DNA from 2 places in the Planomonospora alba genome. Region 2 is predicted to be linked to the other one. Evidence: riboswitches for the same ligand, from Rfam matches in the RefSeq annotation. Region 2 holds a riboswitch; the other holds the start of a gene.
What was found. A riboswitch is a leader RNA that binds a small molecule or an ion and turns the genes downstream of it on or off. The one in region 2 is predicted to bind cobalamin.
Positions count from the first base shown of each region.

Region 1: another riboswitch for cobalamin. It lies ahead of cobN (cobaltochelatase subunit CobN); the one in region 2 lies ahead of ABD823_RS21525 (ribonucleoside-diphosphate reductase subunit alpha).

Region 1 covers NZ_BAAAUT010000007.1:138,392-146,047, forward strand. Annotated here, with positions in the region: gene cobN (cobaltochelatase subunit CobN) at 1-2,697, opposite strand, end outside; cobalamin riboswitch at 2,730-2,919, opposite strand; gene ABD823_RS06220 (precorrin-3B synthase) at 2,996-4,075, shown strand; gene ABD823_RS06225 (precorrin-8X methylmutase) at 4,228-4,857, shown strand; gene cobJ (precorrin-3B C(17)-methyltransferase) at 4,863-6,392, shown strand; gene ABD823_RS06235 (AraC family transcriptional regulator) at 6,380-7,309, opposite strand; gene ABD823_RS06240 (quinone oxidoreductase family protein) at 7,387-7,656, shown strand, end outside.
Region 2 covers NZ_BAAAUT010000036.1:13,403-21,058, reverse strand. Annotated here, with positions in the region: gene ABD823_RS21545 (N-acetylmuramoyl-L-alanine amidase) at 1-1,879, opposite strand, end outside; gene ABD823_RS21540 (hypothetical protein) at 2,037-2,306, shown strand; gene glmS (glutamine--fructose-6-phosphate transaminase (isomerizing)) at 2,353-4,173, shown strand; gene ABD823_RS21530 (Bug family tripartite tricarboxylate transporter substrate binding protein) at 4,294-5,325, shown strand; cobalamin riboswitch at 5,330-5,528, shown strand; gene ABD823_RS21525 (ribonucleoside-diphosphate reductase subunit alpha) at 5,734-7,656, shown strand, end outside.

The DNA.
Region 1 (7,656 bases), on a different contig from region 2:
GGAGTAGAAGTTGCGGCCGGTCGGGAGCACGTTGACCAGCCCGCGCAGCGGCGACCCGCTGGGCCCGGCCGGGACGTAGCCGCCGTCCAGGGCGTGCAGCACGTGGTCCAGCTCGTCGGTGGTACGGCGCAGCCGCGGCACGGCCTCGGTGGCGGCGAAGGCCAGGATGCGGGTGACGAGGTCGAGCCGCCCGGCGGGGGAGGGCGGTGTGCCGTTCCCGGACGGGCCGGGCGTGTCCCCGGGGGAGGGCGGTGTGCCGTTCCCGGACGGGCCGGGCGTGTCCCCGGGGGAGGGCGGTGTGCCGTTCTCGGACGGATCAGGCGTGTCACCGGACGGATCAGGCGTGTCTCCGGGGGAGGACGGCGCGCCGGTCAGGACCGCCGCCGCCACCTCGGGCGCCGCCGCGGGGTCCCAGTCGCGCTCCTCCATCGCCTCGACCAGCGCCCGGGCGACCTCCTCGGCCCGGTCCACGGCCGCCAGGCCCGCCGTGCCGTCCTCGGCCAGCCCGAGCGCCTCCCGCAGGCCGGGCAGCGACTGCCGGCCCGCCCACAGCTGCCGGGCGCGCAGCATCGCCAGCACCAGGTCCACCCGGGCCGCGCCCTCGGGCGCCTGCCCGAGCACGTGCAGCCCGTCGCGGATCTGCGCGTCCTTGACCTCGCAGAGCCAGCCGTCCACGTGCAGCAGGAAGTCGTCGAACTCGGCGTCGTGCGGCCGGTCCTCCAGCCCCAGGTCGTGGTCGAGCCGCGCGGCCTGGATGAGGGTCCAGATCTGCGCGCGGATCGCGGGCAGCTTGGCCGGGTCCATCGCGGCGATCGAGGCGTGCTCGTCGAGCAGCTGCTCCAGCCGGGCGATGTCGCCGTAGGTCTCCGCGCGGGCCATCGGCGGCACCAGGTGGTCCACGAGCACGGCGTGCGCGCGCCGCTTGGCCTGCGTGCCCTCGCCGGGGTCGTTCACCAGGAACGGGTAGACCAGCGGCAGGTCGCCGATGGCCGCGTCGGCGGCGCACGAGGCCGACAGGCCCGCGGACTTGCCGGGCAGCCACTCCAGGTTGCCGTGCTTGCCCACGTGCACCACCGCGTGCGCGCCGAACTCGGCCGACAGCCACCGGTAGGCGGCCAGGTAGTGGTGGCTGGGCGGCAGGTCGGGGTCGTGGTAGATCGCGATCGGGTTCTCGCCGAAGCCGCGCGGCGGCTGCACCATGACGACGAGGTTCCCGGCGCGCAGCGCGGCCAGCACGATGTCGCCCTCGTGCACGAACAGCTCGCCCGGCGGCGGGCCCCAGTGCCGCTCCATGTCCGCCCGCAGGTCCTCGGGCAGCGTCCGGTACCAGGAGAGGTAGGACTCGGCGGAGATGCGCACCGGGTTGCCCGCGAGCTGCTCCTCGGTCAGCCAGTCCGCGTCCTGCCCGCCGGCGGCGATCAGCGCGTGGATGAGCGCGTCGCCGTCCTGCTCGGCCACTCCGGGGAAGCCCTCGCCCAGGTCGTAGCCCGCCTCGGCGAGGCGCGCCAGCAGCCGCACCGTGCTGGCGGGCGTGTCCAGGCCGACCGCGTTGCCCACCCGCGAGTGCTTGGTCGGGTAGGCGGACAGCATGACGGCCAGCCGCCGCTCGGCGGGCGGGGTGCGCCTGAGCAGGCCGTGCCGTACGGCGATGCCGGCCACCCGGGCGGCGCGCTCGGGGTCGGCCTCGTAGACGGTCAGCCCGTCCCGGTCGACCTCCTTGAACGAGAACGGCACCGTGATGATCCGCCCGTCGAACTCGGGGATCGCCACCTGCGAGGCCGCGTCCAGCGGGGACAGGCCGTCGTCGTTCTCCTCCCAGGCCCGCCTGCTCGTGGTCAGGCAGAGCCCCTGGAGGATCGGCACGTCGAGCTCGGCGAGCGCGCCGACGTCCCAGGCCTCGTCGTCGCCGCCCGCCCCGGCGGTCGCCGGGCGCGAGCCGCCCGCCGCCAGCACGGTCACGACCAGCGCGTCGGCCCGGCGCAGGGTGGCCAGCAGTTCCGGCTCCGCGGTCCGCAGCGAGGAGCAGAAGACCGGCATGGCCCGGCCGCCCGCGTCCTCGATCGCCCGGCAGAGCACCTCGACGAAGGCGGTGTTGCCCGCCATGTGGTGCGCCCGGTAGTAGAGCACGCCGATCACCGGGCCCTGCCCGCCGCGGGCGTCGCCCTGGGAGCCGGCGTGGGTCCCGTCGCGGGAGCCGGCGTGGGTCCCGTCGCGGGAGGTGCGCTCCAGCAGGCCCCAGGAGGGCGCCGCCGCGGGCGGCGCGAAGCCGCGGCCGGTCAGCAGGACCGTGTCGGACAGGAACGCGTGCAGCTCGGCCAGGTTCGCCGGGCCGCCGTGGGCGAGGTAGGCGTGCGCCTCGGCGCAGACGCCGCCGCTGACCGTGGACAGCTCCATCAGTTCCGCGTCGGGCGCCTGCTCGCCGCCGAGGACCACGACCGGGCGGGGGCCCGCCAGGAGGGCGTCCAGCCCCTCCTCCCAGGCCCGGCGCCCGCCGAGCAGGCGCACCACGACCAGGTCGGTGCCCTCCAGCAGCTCGGGCAGGTCGTCGGGGAGCAGCCGGGCGGGGTTGCCGAGGCGGTAGCGGGCACCACTGGCCCGGGCGCTCAGCAGGTCGGTGTCGGAGGTCGACAGCAGCAGGACGGTGCGGTCGTCGCCGGGCGCGTCAAGGGCGCCGGGCACGCCGGGTACGTCGGACACGGAGAAGTTCCTCCCTCGGGGTCCTCGCCCCGGTCGCGGGTGTAGCGAGGGCCGGAGTCTCCTGGCTCCCGGATCGCCGCTCCCCCCGGCCTTCCCGCCCGTCTCCGGACAGTGGCCTGCGGTGGGGTTCGCTCCCCGGTCACAGTGGCGGGACCGCGCCGGACTCTCACCGGCTTCCTCCGTGCCTTCGCCTGCGGGCAAGCCTACGGCAGACAGAAGTGGCGTTACCATCCTCACCGTGTCCAAATCCGGCGTTCCCCGACGAACGCGTCTCGATGCCTGTCCGGGAGCGCTGCAGGTGCACCAGGCCGCCGACGGGCTGCTCGCGCGCGTCCGACTCCCGGGCGGGGTGGTCTCCGCGGCCCAGCTGCGCGAGCTCGCCGCCTGCGCGGAGGAGCTGGGCTCGGGCGTGATCGAGCTGACCTCGCGGGCCAACGTCCAGGTGCGCGGCCTGCCCGCGGCGGGCGCGGGCACCTTCGCGGAGCGGATCGCCGCCGCGGGGCTGCTGCCCTCCGTCACCCACGAGCGGGTGCGGAACATCGTCGCCTCGCCGTTCGGCGACCGGGACGCGGTGGCCGCGCTCGACGAGGCGCTGTGCGCGCGCCCGGCGCTGGCGGAGCTGCCCGGCCGGTTCCTCTTCGCCCTCGGCGACGTGGGACTGGAGCTGGAGGCGGACGTGACCTGCTCCGGCGGCCGCCTGCTGCTGGCCGGCCGGGACGCCGGACTGGACGTGCACCCGGACACGGCGGTCCCGCTCATGCTGGACGCCGCCGAGGCGTTCCTGCGCCTGCGCGACACGGAGTGGCGCATCGCCGAGATCGCCGACGGCCCGGGCCGGATCGCGGCCCTCCTCGGCGGCGAGCCCGGCGGCGGGGCGGAGGGCTCCGGGGCGGCCGGGGCCGTCCGGCTGGCGGACGGCCCGCCGGAGCGCCGCGTCGGCGTGCTCCACCTGCCCGGCGGCCGTACGGCGGTGCAGGCCCTGATCCCGCTCGGGCGGCTCACCCCCGGCCAGGCGCGGGCCCTGGCCGCCGCGGCGGAGAGCGCCGCCGAGGTGCGGCTGACGCCGTGGCGCACGGCCGTGCTGCCGGATGTCGCCCCCGCCCGGGCGGCGGACCTGGCGGCCGGGCTCGCGGCCCGCGGCCTGGTGACCGACCCCGGCTCGCCCTGGACCGGCGTGAGCGCCTGCACCGGCAGCCCCGGTTGCGCGAAGTCGCTCGCCGACGTGCGGGCGGACGCGACCCGCTGGGTGCTCGCCCGCGACGCGGCGCCGGACACGCCGGTCCACTGGGCGGGATGCGCGCGGCGGTGCGGACTCCCGCGAGGCCGGGTGGTCTCCATGACGGCCACCGGCGACGGATACGAGGAGAGGCAGCCGTGACGGAGCGGAGCGGGGACATCGGCGGGCACGGAGGGTACGGAGGGCCCGGCGCGCCGGGCGGTGCGGCGGGGACGGGCCCGGCGACCGGGCGGAGCGCGGACCCCGGCGCGCCGGGGGGCCCGGGCGGGTACGGCGCGCCGGGCGGCGCGGCCATCGGCGCCGGGACCGACTACATCCGCGACGGCGCCGAGATCTACCGGCGCTCGTTCGCCACGATCCGCGCCGAGACCGACCTGAGCGGCATGCCGCCCGAGGTCGCGCAGGTCGCCGTCCGGATGATCCACGCGTGCGGCATGACGGACCTCGTGACCGACCTGGCCTGGTCGCCGGGGGCGGTCCGCGAGGCCAGGGCCGCGCTGCGGGCGGGGGCGCCGGTGCTGTGCGACGCCATGATGGTCGCCTCCGGCGTGACCAGGCGCAGGCTCCCCGCGGACAACGAGATCCTGTGCACCCTGGGCGACCCCCGGGTGCCGGCCCTGGCCGAGCGGCTCGGCACCACCCGCAGCGCCGCCGCCCTGGAGCTCTGGCGGGACCGGCTCGACGGATCCGTGGTCGCGATCGGCAACGCGCCGACCGCGCTGTTCCGCCTGCTGGAGCTGGTCGCCGAGGGCGCGGGCCGCCCGGCGGCGGTGCTCGGCATCCCGGTCGGCTTCATCGGCGCGGCGGAGTCCAAGCTGGCCCTGGCGGAGAGCGACCTGGAGCACCTGGTGGTGCACGGCCGCCGGGGCGGCAGTGCGATGACGGCGGCGGCGATCAACGCCATCGCCAGCGAAGAGGAGTGATCACCATGACGGGACGCCTGTACGGCGTCGGCCTCGGTCCCGGCGACCCCGAGCTGGTCACGGTCAAGACCGCCCGGCTGATCGGCGAGGCCGATGTGATCGCCTACCACGCCGCCCGGCACGGCCGCAGCATCGCCCGCTCCATCGCGTCGCCGTACATGCGCCAGGGCCAGATCGAGGAACTGCTGCTGTACCCGCTGACCACCGAGACGACCGACCACCCGGGCGGCTACCAGGGGGCGCTGGACGACTTCTACGCCGAGTGCGCGGACCGGCTCGCCGCCCACCTCGACGCGGGCCGGACCGTGGTGGTGCTGAGTGAGGGCGACCCGCTCTTCTACGGCTCCTACATGCACATGCACAAGCGGCTCGCCCACCGCTACCCGACCGAGGTGGTGCCGGGGGTGACCTCGGTCAGCGCGGCGGCCGCGGTGCTGGGGCGGCCGCTGGTGGAGCGGGACGAGACGCTGACGGTGCTGCCCGGCACGCTGCCGGGCGAGGTGCTGGCCGAGCGGCTGCGCGCCGCCGACTCGGCGGCGGTGCTCAAGCTGGGGCGGACCTTCACCAAGGTGCGCGAGGCCCTCGCCGAGGCCGGGCGGCTCGACGACGCCTGGTACGTCGAGCGGGCCACCATGGGCGCCGAGCGGATCGCGCCGCTCAAGGACGTCGACCCGGACGGCGTGCCGTACTTCTCCCTCGCCCTGCTGCCCAGCCCGGCCGAGCGCGCGTTCGCGGCAGAGCGGGAGGCCGGGGGGGAGGCCGTGCAGGAGGTCCGGCGGGAGGCCGAGCGGGGGCTGCCCGGGGCGGCCGGGGAGGTCGTGGTCGTGGGGCTGGGCCCGGCCGGGCGCCCCTGGCTCACGCCCGAGGCGCAGGAGGCCCTGGCGGCCGCCACCGACCTGGTCGGCTACGGTCCCTACGTCGACCGGGTCGAGCCGAACCCGCGCCAGCGCCGCCACCGCACCGACAACCGGGTCGAGGCGGAGCGGGCCCGGCACGCGCTGGAGCTGGCCCGCGAGGGCAGGCGCGTGGCGGTGGTCTCCTCCGGCGACCCCGGCGTGTTCGCGATGGCCAGCGCGGTCCTGGAGGTCGCCGCCGACTTCCCCGACGTGCCGGTGCGGGTCGTGCCCGGGCTGACCGCCGCGCAGGCGGTCGCGAGCCGGGTCGGCGCGCCGCTCGGCCACGACTACTGCGTGATCTCCCTGTCGGACATCCTCAAGCCGTGGGAGGTCGTCGCCGAGCGCGTCACCGCCGCGGCCCGGGCGGACCTCGTGCTGGCGATCTACAACCCGGCCTCGCGGAGCCGTACCTGGCAGCTGGCCGCCGCCCGCGACCTGCTGCTGGAGCACCGCGACCCGGGCACCCCGGTGGTGGTCGGCCGGAACGTCGGCGGCGCGGAGGAGAGCGTCACCGTCACGACCCTCGGCGAGCTCGACCCGGCGCGGGTGGACATGCGCTGCCTGCTCATCGTCGGCTCCTCCACCACCCGGGTGACGGAGCGGGGGACGGTCTACACGCCGCGCCGCTACCCGGGCTGAGCGGCCGTCCCGGGCCGGTCGCCGCCGAGGGCGCGTTCCCGGCGCCGGTACCGGCCCGGCGCCGTCCCGAACTCCCGCCGGAAGGCGTTGGCGAAGGCGAACTCCGAGCCGTAGCCGACCTGGCGGGCGATCGACGCCAGCGGCGCGTCGGTCTCCCGGAGCAGCCGCGCGCCGTGGTTGAGCCGCTGGTTGGTCAGATACGTCATCGGCGGGAGGCCGACGAGCGAGGTGAAGCGGCGGGCGAACGCGGTGCGGGACATGCCGACCTCGGCACCGAGCTCCTCCACCGTCCACCTGCGCCGGGGGTCGTGGTGGATCCGGTGCAGGGCGGTCGCGATGGCGGGGTCGTCCGGCGCCGCGGGCGGGCCCGCGTCGTCGTGCCAGGCGCGCAGCAGATGGACCAGGAGCAGGTCGATCAGGGCGGGTACGGCGGCGCCCGCCCCCGACCCGGACTCCGGCCGTCCGGCCAGCAGGTCGACCAGCGTGCGCATGGCGGGGTGACGGCCGGCGCGCAGGTGGATCACGTCGGGGAGGCCGAGCAGGAAGGGGTGGGCCCGGCCTCTGTCCAGCCGGTAGGCGCCGCACACCACGTCCGCGTACGGCGCGCCGGGGTCCTGCGGCGGGAGCGCGTCCGGCGCCGCGGGCAGCTCGGCGAAGGGCCGGTCCGGGGTTCCGCTCAGCCCGTGCGCCGCGCCGTGCGGGACGAACACCACGTCGCCCGCGCCGAGCCGCACCGGCGGCGCGGACGGCGCGGACGGCGTGACGAGCCAGCCGCCGCCGTCCAGCACGACGTGGAAACCCGTCCCGGAGAACGCGTCGAGCCGCCTGCCCCACCGGCCGGTGCCGCGGGTCCGGCAGAACGACTTCCGTCCGGTCCGCATGCTGTCGATCACGTCGCTGAAGAGGTCCACCGCCATCCGCTCTGCACGATCTCGTATGGATCAGGTCGTCCCGAGCATCGTCCCATACGTCCGATGATCCCTACGGTGGGGGCATGAAGGCGATCACTGTGCATTCGTTCGACGACGGGGGCGCCCTGCGTCTCGTCGATCTCCCCGATCCCGTCCCCGGGCCGGGACAGACGCTGATCGAGGTGGAGGCGGCGGGGGTCGGGCACGTCGACGTGATGTCCCGCCGCGGGCAGGACCCGGGCTTCCCGGTTCCCGGGTTCGTCCCGGGGCTGGAGGTGGCGGGCGTCGCCGAGGCGACCGGCGAGCGGGTCTACGCCATGCTCGGCGGGGGCGGCTACGCCGAGTGGGCGGTG
Region 2 (7,656 bases):
TCAGGCCGAGGCTGTAGCGCTGCCCGGCCCCCATCCGGTACTGCAGGGCGACCGGCTTGTCCGGCTCGACCCCCGCGGGGTAGGCCGAGGCCTCGGGATAGGGCCGGCCGTACAGCTTCACCGAGGCCAGGCCCGGCCGGGGCGTCACCACGGGGCCGCGCGCCTCCACCGAGGTGCGGGCGCCGGCCGGGTCGTGGAACCACGCCTTCTGCCCGAGGTACCAGATCGCCGTCCAGTCGCCCCTGCGCTCGGCCAGGGCGTAGCGCTGGCCGGCGGAGGCGCGGGCGGCGTGGTCGTAGACGCTCTGGCTGGAGCCGCCCTCCGGGTGCTTGCCTGCGTCCCTGACCAGCGGGGCGTCGTGCGAGGGCGCGGTGTGCAGCCAGACCGACGAGGCGCCCGCCGGGGGGCAGTCGGCCGAGCCGCCGTCGCAGCCGGTGAAGCGGGGGCGGTGGGTGGCGTAGTCCGGCAGGATCGTCACCGACCGCGCGGCCGCACGGCCGGTCAGGGAGGCTGCGGCGGGGCGGAGCGGCCTGTCCCCCAGCGGGCTGCCGAGCAGTTCGAAGTAGTGCTCCCAGTCCCAGAAGGGGCCCGGGTCGTCGTGCATGCCCCGCACCGCCTGCGGGGTGGCGCCGGGCACGTTGTCGTGGCCGAGGATGTGCGCCCGGTCCAGCGGCACGCCGTACCGCTGCGCGAGGTGGCGGACCAGCCGGGCGGAGGCGCGGTACATCGCCTCGGTGTACCAGGCGCCGCCCTGGGCGAGGTAGCCCTCGTGCTCCAGGCCGATGGAGCGGGAGTTGACGTACCAGTTCCCGGCGTGCCAGCCGACGTCCTGGCCGCGCAGGTGCTGGGCGACGTGGCCGTCGCTCGAGCGGAGCGTGAAGTGCCAGCTCAGGTAGGACGGGTCCCGCACCAGGCGCGTCATGGTGTCGTAGCGGGCCTCGCCGTCGTGGACGACGATGTAGTCGATCTCCCGGCGCCCCTCGTAGCGGTCGTGGTTGCCGTAGCGGTCCCCGCCGAGCCTGCGGTAGGCGGCGGGGAGCCACTCGCAGGACAGGTCGGGCGGGCAGTCGGGGCCGGGGGCGGCCCGGTTCGGCACGAGCCGCCGGGGCGGGCGGACCGGCTCCGCCAGGCCGGGGTGCGGGCGCAGGGCCACCCGCTCGCCGTCGTCGGTCACCCGTGCGGCTCCCGCGCGGAGCGTCGCGTACACCTCGTCGGCGAAGACCTCGGCGGCCCGGCCGTCCGTGCCCGGATAGCGGGCCACCGCGCCGTACCAGTGGGCGGGGTCGGCGCTCGCCCGGCCGCCCGCCGCGCGCTGGAGGTCGGCCAGGACCGCGGCGCCGCCCAGGATGTTGGCGGCCGGGTCGGTGCGGAGCCGGGCGGGGGAGAGCCCGGTCAGGCGGGCCGCCCGGCCCAGGGTGTCCCGGGGTCGGGCCGGCGTGCCCGGGCCGGGGGCCGTGCGGGGGGCCGCCACCCGCAGCGGCCTGCTCCCGTCGCCCCGGCCGTCCCGTCCGGCGCCGTGGTGGCCGCCATGGCCGCGGCGGCCGTGCGGCGGGGCCGGGACGGCGGCGCCGTCGACCAGGTGCATGGGGCCGTAGCCGCCGGAGACGCTCGGCCGACCGCCGTTGGCGTCCCAGCGGGACTGCAGGTAGGAGACGGCCAGCAGCACGCTCTCCGGCACGCCGTACGTCCGGGCGGCCCGGGCGAAGGCCGCCTGCCTGCCGGGACGGTTCTCGGCAGGGGGAGGCTGCGCGGCGCGCGTCTGCGCGCCCGCTCGCGGGGCAGGTTCCGCACCGGACGCGGGAACCGCCGCGGCGCAGGCCGCGAGGGCGGCGAGGACGGCGAGGACGGTGACGACGGCGGTGTACGGCAGGCGGCTCATAGTGGTTCCTCCCGCCCGGACCACTACCCAGAGTGATTTGAAACTACCGATCGTAGCGAGACCGGATCGGTGGCGAGAAAGGGCCGGTTCCTGCCCGATATCGGGCAGGGAAGTTGGCGAGCGGCATCTCTTCTGCATATGGTCCTGCTCTGTGTCCATGACATGGCATCCGCACGAGGAGCTGATCACTCACCTGGTCAGGACGAGCGCGCTCGGTCCGGGGGAGGCGGCGCGGGTCGTGGCGGACGTGCTGGCGTACTTCTCGGAGAGCGCCGAGGAGTACGTCCGGCGGCGGCACGCCGAGCTCAAGGCGAAGGGGCTGGTCAACGACCAGATCTTCCCCCGTATCGCCGCCGAGCTGGCGGCCCGCCGGGTCGCGGCGCCCGGGCTCTCGCTCCGCCAGCTCCGGCGGATCGTTTACGGGTGAAACCGCATAAGAAGGCATATATCACTGCATCGAAAGGGCGATCACCATGTGTGGAATCGTGGCCTACGTGGGGCCCAAGGACGCGGCGCCGATCCTGCTGGAGGGCCTGCAGAGGCTGGAGTACCGCGGCTATGACTCGGCCGGCGTGGTGGTGGCCAACAAGGGCCTGAAGATGCGCAAGGTCAAGGGGCGCGTGGCCGACCTGGCCGCGGCCGTGCCCGCGCGCTTCAAGGGGACCACGGGCATCGGCCACACCCGCTGGGCCACGCACGGCGTGCCCAGCGACGTCAACGCCCACCCGCACCTGTCCAACGACGAGCGCATCGCCGTCGTGCACAACGGCATCATCGAGAACGCCGACGAGCTGCGGGGCAAGCTGGAGGCCGACGGCGCGACCTTCCTGTCCGAGACCGACACCGAGGTGCTGGCGCACCTGATCGCCCGGACCGTCAAGGAGACGGACTCCCTGCAGGAGGCCGTCCGCCTCGCGCTCAAGCGGGTCGTCGGCACCTACGGCATCGCGGTGGTCGACTCCGAGCGCCCCGGCGAGGTGGTCGTGGCCCGCAACGGCAGCCCGATCGTCCTGGGCATCGGCGAGAAGGAGATGTTCGCCGCCTCCGACGTGGCCGCGCTGGTCCGCTACACCCGCCAGGTGGTGCACCTGGAGGACGGCGAGCTCGCGGTGCTGCGGGCCGACGGGTTCAGCACCTTCGCCAGCGACGCGCGGGAGACCGCCAAGGAGCCGCTGACCGTCGACTGGGAGGCCGCGCACTACGACACCGGCGGCTACGAGCACTACCTGCTCAAGGAGATCTCCGAGCAGCCCGAGACCGTCGCCCGCACGCTCCGCGGCCGTCTCGACGACCGCTTCCACGTCGCCCACCTGGGCGGCCTCAACATGGACGCGCGGGAGACCCGCTCCTTCCGCCGCGTGAAGATCATCGGCTGCGGCTCGGCCTACTACTCCGGCCAGATCGGCGCGCAGCTCATCGAGGAGCTGGCCCGCATCCCGGCCGACGCCGAGCCCGCCAGCGAGTTCCGCTACCGCAACCCGGTGGTGGAGCCCGACACCCTGTACGTGGCGATCAGCCAGTCCGGGGAGACCTACGACACCCTGGCGGCGGTCCAGGAGCTCAAGCGCAAGGGCGGCCGGGTGCTCGGCATCGTCAACACCGTCGGCAGCGCCATCGCCCGCGAGTGCGACGGCGGCGTCTACCTGCACGCCGGTCCCGAGGTCTCCGTCGCCAGCACCAAGGCGTTCACCTCCACCGCCGCGGCCTTCGCGCTGCTCGCCCTCCACCTGGGGCGGGTGCGCGACCTGTCGCCCGCCGACGGCCGCCGCATCTGCGAGGGCCTGCGCAGGCTGCCCGACCAGATCAAGGAGATCCTCGCGCTGGAGCCCCAGATCAAGGAGCTCGCCCACAAGTACGCCGACTCGCCGAGCATCATGTTCGTCGGCCGGGTCCGGGGCTACCCGGTGGCGCGCGAGGGGGCGCAGAAGCTCAAGGAGGTCTCCTACGTGCACGCCGAGGCGTACCCGGCCAGCGAGCTCAAGCACGGTCCGCTGGCGCTGATCGGCCCGGAGATGCCGACGGTGGCGATCGTCCCCGACGACGAGCTGCTGGACAAGAACCTCACCACGCTGGGCGAGATCCGCGCGCGGGGCGGCAAGGTGCTCATGGTCGGCCACCGCGTCGCCGACGCCAAGCTGGCCGACGACTGCCTGGTGGTGCCGAAGAACGAGGTCGAGCTGGACCCGATCCTGCTGGGCATCCCGCTGCAGCTGTTCGCCTACCACGCCGCGGTGGCCCTGGGCCGGGACGTGGACAAGCCGCGCAACCTGGCCAAGAGCGTCACCGTCGAGTGACCCCCGGTGCCCCCGGGTGATTCCGGCAGAAGGGATGCATCCAGACAAGTCCCCATCGGTGGCAGAAAGTGATGGTGCTGTAACCTAGGGTGGCAAGGGCACCCTGGGGAAGGGGCACCGATGCACCGTAGGCGCTTCTGCTGGCTCACCGCGGGACTCGTGCTCGCCGCGGCGGGATGCGGCGCGGCGGACGAGCCCGGCCCGGTCGCCGGGAGGCTGGCCATCATCGCGCCCGCGGAGCGCGGGCAGGACGCCGACCGCGTCGCCCGCGCTCTGGCCGCCGCGGTGACCGGCGACGGGCTGGCCCTGGCCGCCGAGGTGGGCAACCACCCGGGCGGCGCCGGGGCCGCCGCGCTCGCCGCGCTCGCCGCGGCGGGCCCGCCGGGCCTCCCCTTCGCCCGGGGCGGCGGCCTGCTGGTCGCCGGGATGCCGCTGGTCGCGGGCGCGGAGATCTCCGGCGCGACCCCCGTGCTCGCGTCCACGACCCCGCTGGCCCGCCTGGTCGGCGAGTGGGCGGTGCTGGCCGTCTCCGCCGACTCGCGCCTGCGCTCCTTCGAGGACGTCGCCGACGCGCTCCGGCGCGACCCCGCGGAGCTGGTGGTCGGCGGCCGGGCGGCGGGCGGCCCGGACCACGTCCTGTACGGGATGATCGGCAAGTGCCTCGGCGTGGACGCCAGGCTGCTCGACTACGCCGGGTACGCCGCCACCCCCCAGGCCGTCGAGGCCCTGTACGGCGGGCGGGTGGCCGCGGTCCTGGGGCCGGTGCGCTCCCTGGCCGCCGAGATCGCCGCGCGGCGGCTGCGGCCGCTGGCGGTCTCCTCCCGCGAGCGCGTCGACGGCGTCGACGCCCCGGCGCTCATGGAGCTGGACGTCCGCCTGGAGTACAGCGACTGGCGCGGGCTGATGGGCCCGGCGGAGATGGGCGCAGAGGACCGCGAGGCCGCCGTCGCGCTCTGCGAGCGGATCGACGCCTCCCCGCGCTGGCGCGGACTGTGCGCGCGGCAGGGGTGGAGCCGCCTCTACCTGAGCGGGGACGACTTCCGGCAGTGGCTGTCCACCGAGATCGAACGCACCCGCGGAGTGCTCTACGAGCTCGGGCTGCTGAACCCCTCAAACACAAATTGTAGGGCCGGTTGCGCGATCCGCCCCTAGATGTAGGATCCCTCTCGTTGTCGGTTCGCCCCTGGAGGGGCGAGGCAAGAGGGAACCCGGTGGGATTCCGGGACTGCCCCGCAGCGGTGAACGGGAACGACCGCCGTCAGTCGAGCACTGGGGAGACCTGGGAAGCGACGGCCAGTAGGAAGCGCAGCACGACGCCCGTGAGTCCGAAGACCTGCCGGTGACGCGTGGTCAGGGAGCCGGGTCCGGCGACCGGGGACGCCTGGGGCGGCCCGCGGGAGCGCGGTGGCCGCGGCTCCCGCCACGGAGACAGTCCAGGGCCTCGAGGGAGGGCCCGCGGACGAGGCGGTCCCGCATGCCCGCATCAGGCCGGGATCCGCCCCCGACGCGCGCCCGTCCCGCCGAGCCGTACCGACGACGGGGAATGCGAGCGCGCGAAGAATGCATCCGACACAGACCATGGACGGCACCGGGGCGGCCGGCGGCACGGCCGCCCACACCGCGGCGGGGGCCGGCGGCGCGGCGGGCGCCGAGCCCGGCGGCCCGGCGGCCGGGTGGCTGGCCATCGAGGAGGCCGCCGCCCGGGTGATCTCCGACCCGGAGAACTCCCGGACCGCCGCGGCCCTGCTGGACGGGCTGATCGCCGAGGAGACCGCCGGGCACGGCGTGCGGACCTTCTCGGAGTCCGTCGCCGCCACCCACGCGGCCGGGCTGGTCGCCGACCGGCTGGCGGAGTTCGTGGCCGCGCACGCCGCGGAGCTGGACGCGCTGGTGCGCGAGCAGACCCGCTTCGAGTACTTCGGGCTGCGCACGGTCTACGACCGCTACCTGCTGCGCCACCCCGAGACCCGCAAGGTCCTGGAGCGGCCCCAGCACTTCTTCCTGCGGGTGGCCTGCGGCCTGTCCGGGACGGTCGCCGAGGCCGCCGAGCTGTACGGGCTCATGGCGAGCCTGTCCTACCTGCCCAGCTCGCCCACCCTGTTCAACTCCGGCGCCCGCCGCCCGCAGCTGTCGTCCTGCTTCCTGCTCGACTCGCCCCGCGACGAGCTGGAGGCGATCTACGAGCGCTACGGGCAGGTCGCACGCCTGTCGAAGTACGCCGGGGGCATCGGGATCTCCTGGAGCCGGATCCGCTCCCGGGGCTCGCTGATCCGCGGCACCAACGGCCACTCCAACGGGATCGTGCCGTGGCTGCGCACCCTCGACGCCAGCGTCGCCGCGGTCAACCAGGGCGGCCGCCGCAAGGGCGCGGCCTGCGTCTACCTGGAGACCTGGCACGCCGACGTCGAGGAGTTCTTGGAGCTGCGCGACAACACCGGCGAGGAGGCCCGCCGCACCCACAACCTCAACCTGGCCAACTGGGTCCCCGACGAGTTCATGCGCCGGGTCGAGGCCGACGCGCAGTGGTCGCTGTTCGACCCTAAGGACGTCCCGCACCTGGTCGACCTGTACGGCGAGGCCTTCGACGGGGCCTACCGGGCCGCCGAGGCCGCCGGGCTGGCCGTGCGGCGGCTGCCGGCCCGGACCCTCTACGGCCGGATGATGCGCACCCTGGCCCAGACCGGCAACGGCTGGATGACCTTCAAGGACGCGGCCAACCGGACCTCCAACCAGACCGCCCTGCCCGGCAACGTCATCCACCTGTCCAACCTCTGCACCGAGATCCTGGAGGTGACCAGCGACGCCGAGACCGCCGTCTGCAACCTCGGCTCGGTCAACCTCGCCGCCCACCTGGCCGCCGACGGCGCCGGCCTCGACTGGGCGCGGCTGCGCCGTACCGTGCGCACCGCCGTGCGCTTCCTGGACCGCACCATCGACCTGGGCTTCTACCCGACCCCCGAGGCCGAGGCCGCCAACCGGCGGTGGCGGCCGATCGGGCTGGGCGTGATGGGCCTGGCCGACGTGTTCTTCGCGCTGCGCCTGCCGTTCGACTCGCGCGAGGCGCTGGAGCTGTCCACCCGGATCGCCGAGGAGATCGCGCTGGCCGCCTACGCCGCCTCCGCGGACCTGGCCGCCGAGCGGGGCCGCCACCCCTCCTACGGCGCGACCCGGGCCGCGGCCGGCGTGCTCCACCCCGACCACTACGCCGACAGCCACGGGACCGCCCGCTCGGCGGAGTGGGCCGCGCTCCGGGAGCGGATCGCCGAGACCGGCCTGCGCAACTCGCTGCTGATCGCGATCGCGCCGACCGCCACGATCGCCTCCATCGCCGGCTGCTACGAGTGCGTCGAGCCGCAGGTCTCCAACGTCTTCAAGCGCGAGACCCTGTCGGGGGAGTTCCTCCAGGTCAACCGGTACCTCGTCCGCGACCTGCGGGAGCGCGGCCTGTGGACGGAGGAGGTCCGGGACGCGATCAAGCGGGCC